4 regions of the Streptomyces sp. NPDC008313 genome follow, and region 2 is predicted to be linked to each of the others. Evidence: riboswitches for the same ligand, from Rfam matches in the RefSeq annotation. Region 2 holds a riboswitch; each other region holds the start of a gene.

Region 1 (3,197 bases), on a different contig from region 2:
CGATCTTGCCACGCAGCCGCTGGAGCACCGGGATGCCGCGGGTGTCGAACCCCGTGGTCACCATGACGGTCCCGACGGCGGAGGTCAGGTCGGCGACCGCGCGCTCGAATCGCTCCGCGACCTCGTCGGGGTCGGTGCCCGGCCGGATGATGTCGTTGCCGCCCGCGCAGAAGGAGACCATGTCCGGGGCGAGTTCCCTGGCGCGCGGGAGCTGGTCCGCGACCACCTGGTCGAGGAGCTTTCCGCGCACGGCCAGATTGATGTAGGTGAAGTCCCCCTCGGGACGCCGGTCCGCGAGGAGTACCGCGAACCGGTCGGCCCAGCCCAGGTAGGACCCGTCGGGGCCCGGATCGCCGACGCCCTCGGTGAAGCTGTCCCCCACCGCCACGTACGACCCGATCACCGCTGTGCTGTCACTCTTCGAATCGTCTGCCACGTCGGTCCATGATTCACCTTCCGATGTGAGCTACGCGACCGTAGGGAGGGGTTGACGGACGGTGAGATAAGCCACGCGTCAAGTGTTGGTCAACTCGGAATAAGGCCCCCACGGCCGATGGCGGCCGACCGGCTCCCGGCCACCGCGGGTTCAGGTGCGGGTGCGGGATGGGGGTACGGCTGCGGGTACGGGGTGAGCGGACGACGGAAGGCCGAAGGCCGGACCCCGGGCGGGGGTCCGGCCTTCGGCCGTGTCACCGACGCGTCAGCCGACGGTGACGCCGTGGGAGCGCAGGTACGCCACCGGGTCCACGTCCGAGCCGTAGCTCGGCGTGGTGCGGATCTCGAAGTGCAGGTGGGGGCCCGTGACGTTGCCGGTCGCACCGGAGAGGCCGAGCTGCTGCCCCTCGGTCACGGTCTGGCCGGCCGAGACGGACAACTGCGACAGGTGGGCGTACTGCGAGTACTTGCCGTCCGCGTGCTGGACGATGACCTCGTTGCCGTACGCGCCGCCCCAGCCGGCCGAGACGACGGTGCCCGCCGCGATCGACTTGATGGTGGTGCCGGTCGGAACCACGAAGTCGACGCCGGTGTGGTAGCCGCTGGACCACATGCTGCCCGCGGTCTTGTAGGCGGTGCCGACGGAGGAGCTCTGGACCGGCAGGGTGTAGCCGGAGTCGGTGGCCGTGTCGGCGGCGGGGGCGGGCTTCGCGGCGGGGGCCGGGGCCGAGGTCTTCTCGGCGGGCTGAGCGGCCTTGCTCGGCGCCGCCGCCTTCTTGCCGAGCGTCAGCTTCAGACCCGGGTGGATCAGCGACGGGTCGTCGCCGACGGCCGCGCGGTTGTCCGAGTACAGCTTCTTCCAGCCGCCGTCGACGTTCTGCTCGTCGGCGATCTTCGACAGGTAGTCGCCTGCCTCGACCGTGTACGTCTTCGTCCCGGCCTTGTGAGCGGCGGCGGGGGCGGCGGCGACCTTCCCCGTGACCGAGGAGACGGCCGCCGAGGGGGTCGCGGCGTGAGCGCCGGCGGCACCCATCAGCGGCAGCGCGAGCGCCGCGCCACCGGTGGTGGCGACTGCGATCGAGCGGGTGAAGAAGGCGGACTTGGGACGGCGGTGCTTACCCTTCGCGGGCATGGCGAATTCCTCTCCGGCGCCTGCGAGGTGAGCTGTCGGGTTCGGACTGGAGATGTCCGGCCACGTATGCCACGCGGCTTTACCCCTAGCCGTTCCGGGAACCGGAACAGGCGTTTTACCTGTGGGTCCCCCGCTCCTGCCGTGTACGGGTGAGTGTGCGGATTCCGGGCGGCGGCAGGATTGGGCGTCCGTCCGGATTGAGGCTGAACGTAAGCGAACGGGACGCGCCGCGACAAGCAGCGGATTTCCCCGGGGCCCATTTCTCTTGATCCATCGGCCAATTCGCGGTCACCCTGCGTGGATCAGTGATCTTTCCCTTTCCCTGAAAGGCTGGAGAACAAAGGGGAATTACGCACGGGCGGCCACGACGCACCGTCACGGTTATGACGCTGCTCACGCGCAACGGGATCACGGGGCCTTATCCCAGGGCCAGTTGTGACCAATCCTGCTATTTAGGATCAGTCAGCATAAAAGCGCTAATCAGAAGAGAAGTACCAGTGCGGCCATACCGGACAGATCACCCGTAACGGAGCGACCTGGACTCCGTCGGCGGCGCCACCGCCACCCCTGCCGCCGCCACTGCCGTCACCGCCACCGCCACTGCCCGCGATGGTCCCGTGGACAACTGATTGCCCCGGGAACCCATGTCGTATCGTCGGGAGGCACCCGTCGGCGAGCGATGCCGAGCAGCGTCGGCGGCCGATTGGGAGGAGCCCCCATGACGCAGCAGGTCCCGTCGACCGAGCCCGAGCTGGCCGGCGTGCGCAACTTCCGTGACGTGGGCGGACTGCCGACCGTGGACGGTCGCCGGATACGCCACGGGCGGCTGTTCCGCAGCGGTCATCTCGCGCACGCGACGCGGGAGGACGCGGCGTTCCTCGCCTCCCTCGGCCTGCACACGATCTTCGACTTCCGCAACGCGGCCGACCGCAAGCTGGACGGCCTGGACGTCGAGCTGCCGGGCGTGCGCAACGTGAACCTGCCGCTGAGCGACCCGGCGCACGGTGTCGAGTTCTGGAAGATGGTCCGCGAGGGCGATCTCGGCCGGCTGCGCTCCCTGCTGGCGGACGGCAAGGGCGCGGACCGGATGATCAACTCGTACCGCTCCATCATCACGGACCGCACCGCCGAGCACTCCCAGGTGCTGCGGGCACTCGCCGAGGACAGCGTGCCCGCGCTGATGCACTGCGCGGCCGGCAAGGACCGCGCGGGCCTGTCGGTCGCCGTGACGCTTCTCGCCGTAGGAGTGGAGCGGGACGCCATCGTCACGGACTACCTGCAGTCCAACGCCACGCACCGCCGGTACAAGGTACGGCGCAGCAACACGTCGCCCGACGCGTACTCGCCCGAGGTGATGGAGCTGCTCAGCCCGCTCTTCGACGCGCGCGCCGAGTACCTCGCGGCGGCCTTCGACACGATCGAGGGGACCTGGGGCGGTGTCGACACCTATCTGCGGGAGGGCCTGAAGCTCACCCCCGAGGTGCGGGAACAGCTGCGCGCGCGCCTGCTGGACTGAAGCGGGCGCGCGCGGAGGGGCCGGTCGTGAGGGCCGGCACCGGACGGCTACTGGTTCTGTGCTCCCAGAGTGAACAGCAGGTAGACGAAGGCGGCGAAGAGGTGGCCGACGGCG
Region 2 (3,197 bases):
CGGTATGACACGAAGCGGCGGCGCCTCCCCCGACCCGTAGGGGTCGTGAGGAGAGCGCCGCCGCTCCGAGGACGGGGGGGCGGGGGTCAGCCCGCCCGGTGCACCACCGCGTCGCACAGCTCCAGCAGGCAGACCTTCGCGTCGCAGTCGGGCAGCGGCGCCAGCGTGGCCCGCGCCTCCTCCGCGTACCGCACGGTGTCCCGGCGGGCCTGCTCCAGCGCCGGGTGGGCGCGCAGCCGGGCGAGCGCCTCGGCGTGCCGGGCGTCGTCCGTGAGATCCGAGTCGAGCAGCTCGCACAGGGCGATGTCCTCGGGCAGCCCGAGCCGCTCCGCGCGCTCGCGCAGCCGCAGCACCGGCAGCGTGGCGATGCCCTCGCGCAGGTCGGTCCCCGGGGTCTTCCCGGACTCGTGCGAGTCGGAGGCGATGTCCAGTACATCGTCGGCGAGCTGGAACGCCATGCCCAGCCGCTCCCCGTACTGGGTGAGCACGTCCACGACCGTCTCGTCGGCGCCCGACATCATCGCGCCGAAGCGGCCGGCGACGGCGATCAGGGACCCGGTCTTGCCGGCGAGGACGTCCAGGTAGTGGTCGACGGGGTCGCGGCCGTCGCGGGGGCCGGCCGTCTCCAGGATCTGGCCGGTCACCAGGCGCTCGAACGCCTCCGCCTGGATGCGGACCGCCTCGGGCCCGAGGTCGGCGAGGATGTGCGAGGCGCGCGCGAAGAGGAAGTCGCCGGTGAGGACCGCGACCGAGTTGCCCCAGCGGGTGTTCGCGCTGGACACCCCGCGGCGCACCTCCGCCTCGTCCATGACGTCGTCGTGGTAGAGCGTGGCCAGGTGGGTCAGCTCGACGACCACGGCCGAGGGGACGACACCCGGCGCGTAGGGATCACCGAACTGTGCCGCGAGCATCACCAGCAGCGGGCGGAACCTCTTCCCCCCCGCGCGGACGAGATGCTGGGCGGCCTCCGTGATGAAGGGGACCCCGCTCTTGGTGGCTTCGAGCAAACCCGACTCGACAGCCGCCAATCCGGCCTGGACATCGGCTTCGAGAGCCTGGTCCCGCACGCTCAGCCCGAACGGCCCGACGACGGTCACGAGAGGTTCTCCTGTCTGCTGACGATCACATGGCGAACTCGGTCGATCATTCGGTCGATGACACGGTTTGTCGATGTGTCGCTGCCATCACTCAAGTCAGCGTATCCGGTCACGTTTCGATCACCACGAGCGCCCACCGTCCCCGCCCGCGTCTCCCCCGGACGGGAGGAGACCCCGCACCTGAATGCGCGCGGCGGCACTTCACCACCGGCGGCCCCTCGTCCACCTCGCACCCCTCAGCAAATTCGGCCACATGTTCGATAACCGGTCGGGTGCGGACGTCGGCCTCGACCGAGCCCGTCGCCCGGCGCGCCGCCACCGGGCGCCGAGACGCCGACGACGACGGCGACGGCGACGGGGACGACGGCGACGGCGACGGCGACGGCGACGGCGACGGCGGCACTCTTGCCCGTATTGCCGCTTTGCGCCCCTCCGTGCGTTAGCTCCCCTTCTTGTCCTTCATAGGCGCTATCTCACGTACCTCACCAAGCTCCGACCTGAGCACTTACGTGACTCAATGAGGCGCTTTGCAGGGGTTGGATATACATCAACACCCGCCCACAGCACGTGAATTGGGTCACGCCGGACAGAAAGATCCATATCGCCGGGTGTGTGCATTTGCCTTTGCGCACTGCAAGTTGAACCTGTGAATCCGTTTGATCTGACGACACATCACCCACTCCATACTGATCAGGTGAGTTGCGTCATGGATTCAAACCTTGTTCCGCACATGTGCTCTCGCATACGTTTCGGTCGAACCGGACGGACCGCCCAATCCTGCCGCCGCCCGGCACCAACCCACCGACCCAGTACGGCAGGAGCGGGGGACCCAGGTAGGTCGCCGTACCGGTCCAGCCGGCACGGCTCGGGGTTAAGCCACGCGTCAGCGCGGCCGGGCACCTCCCGCCCGAACCCGACAGCTCACCTCGCAGGCGCGGAGAGGAACTCAGTCATGTCCGCTCGTGGCAAGCACCGCCTCACCAGAACCTCCAGCCCCCTCCTCCGTGGCATCGTCGCCACCGGAACGGGCGGAGCCGCCCTCGCGCTCCCCCTCATGGGCGCGACCGTCGCCAGTGCCGCCGAGCCCACCGGTGCCGTGACCTCCGCGGCATCCGTGGCGTCGGCGGCGTCCACCCAGCACGCCACCGCCAAGGCGGGCGAGAAGGCGCAGGTCAAGCACCACAGCTACCGGGTGGTCAAGGGCGACTCTCTGGCGAAGATCGCGCGGGACCACTCCACGCGGGGTGGCTGGAAGCAGCTCTACGCCGACAACCGCGAGGCCGTCGGCGAGAACCCGTCCCTGATCCACCCCGGACTCCGGCTGACGCTGGGCGCCAAGAGCGCGGACGCCTCGAAGGGCACCGCGAGCAACCAGAACCCGACGAGCGCCCACAAGAGCTCCGGCGAGAACTCCACCGGGAGGGCGGGCAGCGGCGTGACGAAGACGGAGAGCGCCACGGCGACCACCTCCGCGCCGTCCATCGAGGCCGCTCCGGTCGCGGCGACGACATACACGAACGACCTCGACGGCTGGATCCGGCAGTCGCTGGACATCATGGCCGCCAACGGCATCCCCGGTTCGTACGACGGCATCTACCGCAACGTCATGCGTGAGTCCTCGGGCAACCCGCTGGCCATCAACAACTGGGACTCCAACGCGGTCGCCGGCACCCCCTCCAAGGGGCTGCTGCAGGTCATCGACCCGACCTTCGCCGCCTACCACGTGGCGGGCACCTCGATGGACCCGTACGACCCGGTCGCGAACATCACGGCCGCCTGCAACTACGCGGCGGACAAGTACGGCTCGATCGACAACGTCAACGGCGCCTACTGACCGTCACCCAGGGATCGGCGCCCACCTGACCGGCGCCCGGTGCCCGGCTGTTCCCCGGTTCCCGCTTCGCCGCGGGGGCCGGGGAACAGCCGTTCCACTATGACCGCGACGCCGTCCTCCTCGTTCGAGAGGGTGATCTCGTCGGCGACGGACCGCAGTTCGGGATGGGCGTTGGCCATGGCCACGCCGTGTGCCGCCCAGTCGAACATCGGGATGTCGTTCGGCATGTCACCGAAGGCGAGGGTCGCGGACGCGTCCAGACCGAG
Region 3 (3,197 bases), on a different contig from region 2:
CCCGCTGAAGGTCGCGGTCACCGCGTCCGGCGACCTCGACCCGGCCGCCCCCTTCTGGCACACCGGCGGCGACAAGGCCGTCTACACCACCGACAAGGGCGCCGAGCGGCTGCGCGGGCTCGCGGCGGACGTCGTCGCGCTCGGCCCCGAGCTCGACTGGCGGGCCGTACTCGACCACCTCGGGGACGTACGCGGCGTCCGGCGCCTCATGGTCGAGGGCGGCGGCCGGGTCCACACCCAGCTGATGCGGCAGGCCCTCGCCGACGAGCTCCACCTCGCGCTCGCTCCGATCTTCGTCGGCCAGCCGGGCGCGCCCCGGCTGTTCGGGCCCGGCGCCTATCCGCCCGGCCGGATGCGGCTGCTGGAGACCCGGCCCGTCGGCGACATCGTCCTCATGCGGTACGTCCCCACCGCACCCGGGACCGCGGGCGCCGACGCCGCCGCCGACCGGCGCTGGCTGGCGCTCGCCTGTGAACTCGCCGCGCTGTGCCCGCCCTCCGAGACCGCGTTCAGCGTGGGCGCGGTGGTCGTCGCCGCGGACGGCACCGAGCTGGCCCGCGGTCACTCCCGGGAGGGCGGCGATCCGGTGGCGCACGCCGAGGAGGCCGCGCTGGCCAAGATCACCCCCGGTGACCCGCGGCTGGCGGACGCCACCGTCTACAGCAGCCTGGAGCCCTGCGCCCGCCGCGCCTCCCGGCCCGCGCCCTGCGCCCGGCTGATCCTCGACGCGGGGGTGCGCCGGGTCGTGACCGCCTGGCGTGAGCCCGACACCTTCGTCAAGGACGCCGACGGCAGCGGGATTCTCGCCGCGGAGGGCGCCGTCGTCGTCGTACTCCCGGAGTACGAGGCGCAGGCCATGGCCCCGAACCGGCACCTCCTGGAGTAGCACCCCCGACGGCCTGCGCAAACGCGTGTGCGCGGGACCTCCCGGATGGCGTACACTGGTCTTACCGACGCGGGGTGGAGCAGCTCGGTAGCTCGCTGGGCTCATAACCCAGAGGTCGCAGGTTCAAATCCTGTCCCCGCTACTGAAGGCCTGAGGCCGGAACTCATCGAGTTCCGGCCTCAGGTTTTTTCTGCGATGACCTCGGCCCGTCTCGCCGAGACCGTTCTGCCGGCTCCGGCACATCCACTCCTCCGGTTCGCCCGCTCCGGTTCGCCCGCTCCGGTTCGCCGGCTTCCGTGTCTTGACGTGGTGGGCTCCGTCGCCCGCGGTCGGCCGACGGTCACGGCGCGTGATCGCCCGGCGCCTCGCCGCATATCGGCTTGACGTACCGTCAGGTGATACTCTCCATGAGGGTGCGGTCAACTCGCCCGAATTTGACCGTGCTTGACCTGAAAGTCCTGGCCAAGAACGGGAATGATTACCCGGAACGGCTTGGAATACTGCACCCGCGTCTATTAACGTTCGATAACGCAGCGCGGTCGTCCCAGCCGTCACGAGAGGCGGCTCCGTGCGCACGCGCCGAATCCCGCGAGGGAACCGGGGAACCACCAACTTGGGGTGAATCGAGCGTCTTTCACTGTGTCCGCACGGTGATTTACGCGCGTAGGAGACCTTCCTGCTCCGAACCCGTCAGCTAACCCGGTAGGCGAGAAGGAAGGAAAGGAGCGCGCCCACGTGGCGTCCAACCCGCCTGCCCCGCAGACCTCGTTCGCGCCGAGCGACAAGCAGCGCGACACCTTCGGCTACGGCCGGGGCCCCGACGAGGGACCGTGGGAGGAGTGGAATCCCACCGAGGAGTCCATCCGTCCCGTCCGCGGCCGGCACCGCGTCAGCAAGCAGCGCGGAGGCGGGCTCGCCCGCAGCTCCACCGTCCTCGGTGTCGGCGTCATCGCCGCAGTCGGCGCGGGCGGCATGGCCACCGCGCAGACCGGCAAGCCGCCGGTGTCGATATCCATGCCGGACCTGCCGTCCGTCGGCTCGTTGCTGCCCGGTGGCTCCGACGAGGCGCCGGAGGACTCCGCGACGCCGCTCACCGGCGCCGGTCTGACCACCGCCGACGCCGCAGAGGGCACCACGGACGCCGGTGAGGCCCTGCGCGCCCGCATCATGCAGCAGGCCGAGACCCAGCAGGACCAGGTCGACAGCGCGGCCCAGCAGGCAGCCGAGACCGCTGCCGCGAAGTCGGCCGCCGAGCAGGCCGCCAAGGAGAAGGACGAGGCCGAGAAGAAGGCCGACGCCGAGAAGAAGAAGGCGGAGGCGGAGGCCAAGGAGAAGGCCGAGGCCAAGCGCCTCGCCGAACTCGCCAAGAACTACGCGCTGCCCACCTCCTCGTACACGCTGACCTCGCACTTCGGGGATTCCGGCTCCATGTGGTCCTCCGGTCACCACACCGGCCTGGACTTCGCCGCCCCCACGGGCACGCCGATCAAGGCGATCCACAGCGGCACGGTCACCGAGGCCGGCTGGTCCGGCGCGTACGGCTACCGCACGGTCCTCACCCTCGACGACGGCACCGAGCTGTGGTTCTGCCACCAGTCGTCGATCAGCGTCAGCGCCGGGCAGAAGGTCGCCACGGGCGACGTCATCGGCCGCGTCGGCGCCACCGGCAACGTCACCGGACCCCACCTCCACCTGGAGGTCCACCCGGGCGGCGGCGCCGCGATCGACCCGCTGGCCTGGCTGAACAGCAAGGGCCTCAACCCCTGACCCACCGCCGGCCCGGGCCTCTCGCCCCGGCCAGCACCTCACACAGCCCGTGTCGCCTCAGGTGCGATACGGGTTGTGCGCGTGCTGGGGGCCGTACGGCCCGTGGGGCGGCTGGGACGCGGGGCGCGTCCCGTAGGCGCCGAGGGGGACGTGACCGGTGTGCGCGGCGTGCCCCGGGTACGGGTTGTACGCGGGGTACGGGTTGTACGACGCCGGATACGGGTTGTACGCCGGGTACGCCGTCGCCGGGCCGTGTCCGGGTACCGGGGCCGGGACGACGGGCCAGGGCGGGCGCACCGGGGCCGCCGGGGCCGCGGCGAGCGCCGCGTAGGCGAGGGACGGGCGGGCGACGTCGCGGCGGCGCCACAGCTCGTGCAGCAGCTCCCGTTCCCGTTCGACGAAGTCGGCGCCGGCGCGTCCCGTACGCCCCCGGTGCCGCAGGAACGCCAGCGACGTCGCGTACGCCTCGTACTGGGCGACGGCGCGGGCCGCGGGCTTGCCGAAGTGGTGCGCGGCGTACTCCCGGGCCAGCCGCCTGGCCCGC
Region 4 (3,197 bases), on a different contig from region 2:
GCCACGGCGTCGACGATCGAGCCGTACTCGGTCCAGGACTCCGCCGGATCGGCCGGCGTCTCGACCGCGTACATCCAGGCGATCTTGCGCCGCAGCTGCGCGAGGGTCGAGGTCAGCGCGGGGCTGCCGGAGGCCTGCGCGAGCGTCTCGTGGAACCAGCCGCCCAGGGAGCGCAGATCCTCGCTGTCGCCCCTGCGGGCACGCTCCCGGCCGAGCCTGACCAGTCCGCGCAGCACCTTGAGGTGGGCCTCGGTGCGGCGCTGGGCGGCGCGGGCGGCTCCGAGCGGCTCCAGCAGCAGCCGCATCTCCAGGAGGTCGGCGGCCTCCTGCTCGGTGGGTTCGGCCACGCACGCGCCCGCGTGCCGGCGGGTGACCACGAAGCCCTCCGCCTCCAGGGTCCGCAGCGCCTCGCGCACCGGGACCCGCGAGACGCCGTAGCGGCGGGCCAGCAGTTCCTCGGTGAGCCGGCCGCCGCGCTCGTGGACACCGGAGACGATGTCGTCCCGGATCGCCGTGCATACCGAGCGCGCGGGAATGCGCATGACCGGCCTCCGTTTTCCGTCCCCGTGAAACGCCGGCGAGCGGCGTGTTCTCACCGATGTTATTGCAGCGGCGCCGCATTTCCGACGGCGATCCGGAATCCGGGGATATTTTCCGGACACGAAGAGAGGGGAACCCTAGAGGCGAACGGAAGGCGTGCGGACGGCGAAACGGGAAACGAGGAACGGGACGGGGTACGGGAGGGCGGGCCACCGGGACGCCGAAGGCCCCGGCTCGGGGAGCCGGGGCCTTCGGGGAGCGCGATGCGCGCGGATGTCTCAGAGGCGGACGCCGTGCGAGCGGAGGTACGCGACGGGGTCGATGTCCGAGCCGTACTCCGCGGTCGTCCGGGCCTCGAAGTGCAGGTGCGGTCCCGTGGTGTTGCCGGTCGCCCCGGAGAGGCCGATCTGCTGGCCGGGGGTGACCGTCTGGCCGACCGAGACGCCGATGGACGACAGGTGGCCGTACTGCGTGTACGTGCCGTCGTGCATCTTGATCACGACGTTGTTGCCGTAGGCGCCGCCCCAGCCCGCCTCGACGACGGTGCCCGAGCCGACCGCGTGCACGGACGTGCCGGAGGCGGCGTGGAAGTCGACGCCCGTGTGGCTGCCGGAGGACCACAGGGAGCTGCTGCTCTGGTAGCCGGTGGAGACGTACGAGCCGGCGATCGGGGCGACGAAGGTGTTGAGACGCTTGCGCTCGGCCTCCCGGGCGGCACGCACCCTCGCCTCGCGCTCCTTCTTGACCTCTTCCTCGGCCTTCTTGAACGCGGCCTCCTCGGCCGCCTTCTCGGCGGCGGCGACCTCTGCGGCCTGCTGCTGCGCGGTGGCCTGCGCGCCGACCTGGTCGGCGACCGAGTCGCCGATGGTGATGGCCTTCGTCAGTCCGGTCTGCTCGACCGAGGCCGGGGCGGCGGCGAGCGCCGGGGAGGCCAGGGTTCCGATGACACCGGTGGTGGTGAGCGCCGCGACGCCGGCGGCGCTCGCGGTGGTGCGGCTCATCCGGCTCGGACGACGGTGTTTCCCGGTGGCACGGGTGAACGCCATGAAGTGGCTGATCCTTTCCTTCCCTCTCGCCTACCGGGTTAGCTGACGGGTTCGGAGCAGGAAGGTCTCCTACGGGTGCCCTGCGGGAGGGCGCCCGATTCACCCCAGGGACTGCGGTGGGTCCCCGGCTCCCCAGGCTCGCGCCATAGGGGACTCGGCGATGACTGTCCGGTGCCGCGGGCGCGGCGCACTGCCTGACGAACAGCCGGACCGACGCTAAGCGCGACCACATTCGAACAACAAACGGATCACGGATTTTGTAGCGTACGCCACAGGGCAGATGGTCAACCTCCCTACCAATACGGACAAACGGCCGGGGCGGGGCGCCGAACGGTTCCACGCGAAGGGGCCCTGACGACCCATCGGCCGTCAGGGCCCCTGCCGGTGCCGGCGCCTCTACTCTGCGGGCACGACGCTCACTTCGCCGATGCCGAGGTCGCGCACCACCTCGGCGATCTGCACGGCGTCGCCCACCAGGACGGTCACCAGACGGTCCACCGGGAAGGCGTTGACGGCGGCCGCGGTGGCCTCCACGGTGCCCGTCTCGGCGAGCTGCTGATACAGCGTCGACTGGTAGTCGTCGGGCAGGTGCTGCTCGACCTGGTCCGCCAGCGTGCCCGCGACGGCTGCCGCCGTCTCGAACTTGAGCGGCGCCACCCCCACGAGGTTCTGCACGGCGACGTCGCGCTCGGCGTCCGTCAGACCGTCGGCGGCGAGGGTGCGCAGGACCTTCCAGAGGTCGTCGAGCGCGGGGCCCGTGTTGGGCGTGTCCACGGATCCGCTGATGGCGAGCAGCGCGGCGCCCGTGCCGTCCGGGGCGGAGCGGAGCACCTGGCCGAACGCCCGTACGCCGTAGGTGTATCCCTTCTCCTCGCGCAGGACACGGTCCAGACGCGAGGTGAGGGTGCCGCCCAGGCAGTACGTGCCGAGCACCTGGGCGGGCCAGACGCGGTCGTGGCGGTCGGCGCCGACACGGCCGATGAGCAGCTGGGTCTGGACGGCGCCGGGGCGGTCCACGATGACGACCCGGCCGGTGTCGTCCGCGGTCACCGCGGGCACCGGGCGGGGTTCGGCGGACGAACCCGTCCAGGAGCCGAGGGTGTCGGCGAGCAGCGCCCCCAGGTCGATGCCGGTGAGGTCGCCGACGACGACGGCGGTGGCCGTGGCGGGGCGGACGTGCTTCTCGTAGAAGGCGCGCACGGCCGCCGAGTCGATGGCCGCGACCGTCTCCTCGGTGCCCTGGCGCGGCCGCGACATACGGGCCGTGACGGGGAACAGCTCCTTGAAGAGCTCCTTCGCGGCGCGGCGGGCGGGGTTGGCCGTCTCGTGCGGGATCTCGTCGAGCCGGTTGCGGACGAGCCGCTCGATCTCGCTGTCGTCGAACGCCGGGGCGCGCAGGGCGTCGGCGACCAGGCCGAGCGCCTTGGCGAGCCGGGACGCGGGGACTTCGAGCGACAGCCGCACGCCGGGGTGGTCGGCGTGCGCGTCGAGGGTGGCGCCGCAGCGCTCGAGCTCGGCGGCGAACTCCTCGGCGGTGTGCTTGTCGGTGCCCTCGGAGAACGCCCGGGCCATGATCGTGGCGATGCCGTCGAGGCCCGCGGGCTCGGCGTC

What was found. Region 2 has a riboswitch for cyclic di-AMP ahead of ACFY93_RS24110 (transglycosylase SLT domain-containing protein). Riboswitches for the same ligand answer to the same signal wherever they lie in the genome.
Region 1: it holds a riboswitch for cyclic di-AMP, as region 2 does, so the genes downstream of both, ACFY93_RS06645 (peptidoglycan DD-metalloendopeptidase family protein) here and ACFY93_RS24110 (transglycosylase SLT domain-containing protein) in region 2, are expected to answer to the same signal.
Region 3: it holds a riboswitch for cyclic di-AMP, as region 2 does, so the genes downstream of both, ACFY93_RS27940 (peptidoglycan DD-metalloendopeptidase family protein) here and ACFY93_RS24110 (transglycosylase SLT domain-containing protein) in region 2, are expected to answer to the same signal.
Region 4: it holds a riboswitch for cyclic di-AMP, as region 2 does, so the genes downstream of both, ACFY93_RS25815 (peptidoglycan DD-metalloendopeptidase family protein) here and ACFY93_RS24110 (transglycosylase SLT domain-containing protein) in region 2, are expected to answer to the same signal.

Annotation. Positions count from the first base shown of each region.
Region 1 is NZ_JBIBFR010000004.1:5,849-9,045, forward strand. It holds gene ACFY93_RS06640 (GDSL-type esterase/lipase family protein) at 1-403, opposite strand, end outside; gene ACFY93_RS06645 (peptidoglycan DD-metalloendopeptidase family protein) at 701-1,567, opposite strand; cyclic di-AMP (ydaO/yuaA leader) riboswitch at 1,572-1,748, opposite strand; gene ACFY93_RS06650 (tyrosine-protein phosphatase) at 2,286-3,083, shown strand; gene ACFY93_RS06655 (DUF6126 family protein) at 3,131-3,197, opposite strand, start outside.
Region 2 is NZ_JBIBFR010000018.1:132,625-135,821, reverse strand. It holds gene ACFY93_RS24120 (polyprenyl synthetase family protein) at 87-1,097, opposite strand; gene ACFY93_RS24115 (hypothetical protein) at 1,370-1,540, shown strand; cyclic di-AMP (ydaO/yuaA leader) riboswitch at 1,887-2,044, shown strand; gene ACFY93_RS24110 (transglycosylase SLT domain-containing protein) at 2,050-2,931, shown strand; gene ACFY93_RS24105 (Cof-type HAD-IIB family hydrolase) at 2,925-3,197, opposite strand, start outside.
Region 3 is NZ_JBIBFR010000025.1:19,811-23,007, reverse strand. It holds gene ACFY93_RS27950 (dihydrofolate reductase family protein) at 1-886, shown strand, start outside; tRNA gene ACFY93_RS27945 (tRNA-Met) at 955-1,028, shown strand; cyclic di-AMP (ydaO/yuaA leader) riboswitch at 1,454-1,610, shown strand; gene ACFY93_RS27940 (peptidoglycan DD-metalloendopeptidase family protein) at 1,622-2,653, shown strand; gene ACFY93_RS27935 (PrsW family glutamic-type intramembrane protease) at 2,711-3,197, opposite strand, start outside.
Region 4 is NZ_JBIBFR010000021.1:65,474-68,670, reverse strand. It holds gene ACFY93_RS25820 (FCD domain-containing protein) at 1-542, opposite strand, end outside; gene ACFY93_RS25815 (peptidoglycan DD-metalloendopeptidase family protein) at 819-1,586, opposite strand; cyclic di-AMP (ydaO/yuaA leader) riboswitch at 1,599-1,756, opposite strand; gene ACFY93_RS25810 (insulinase family protein) at 1,983-3,197, opposite strand, start outside.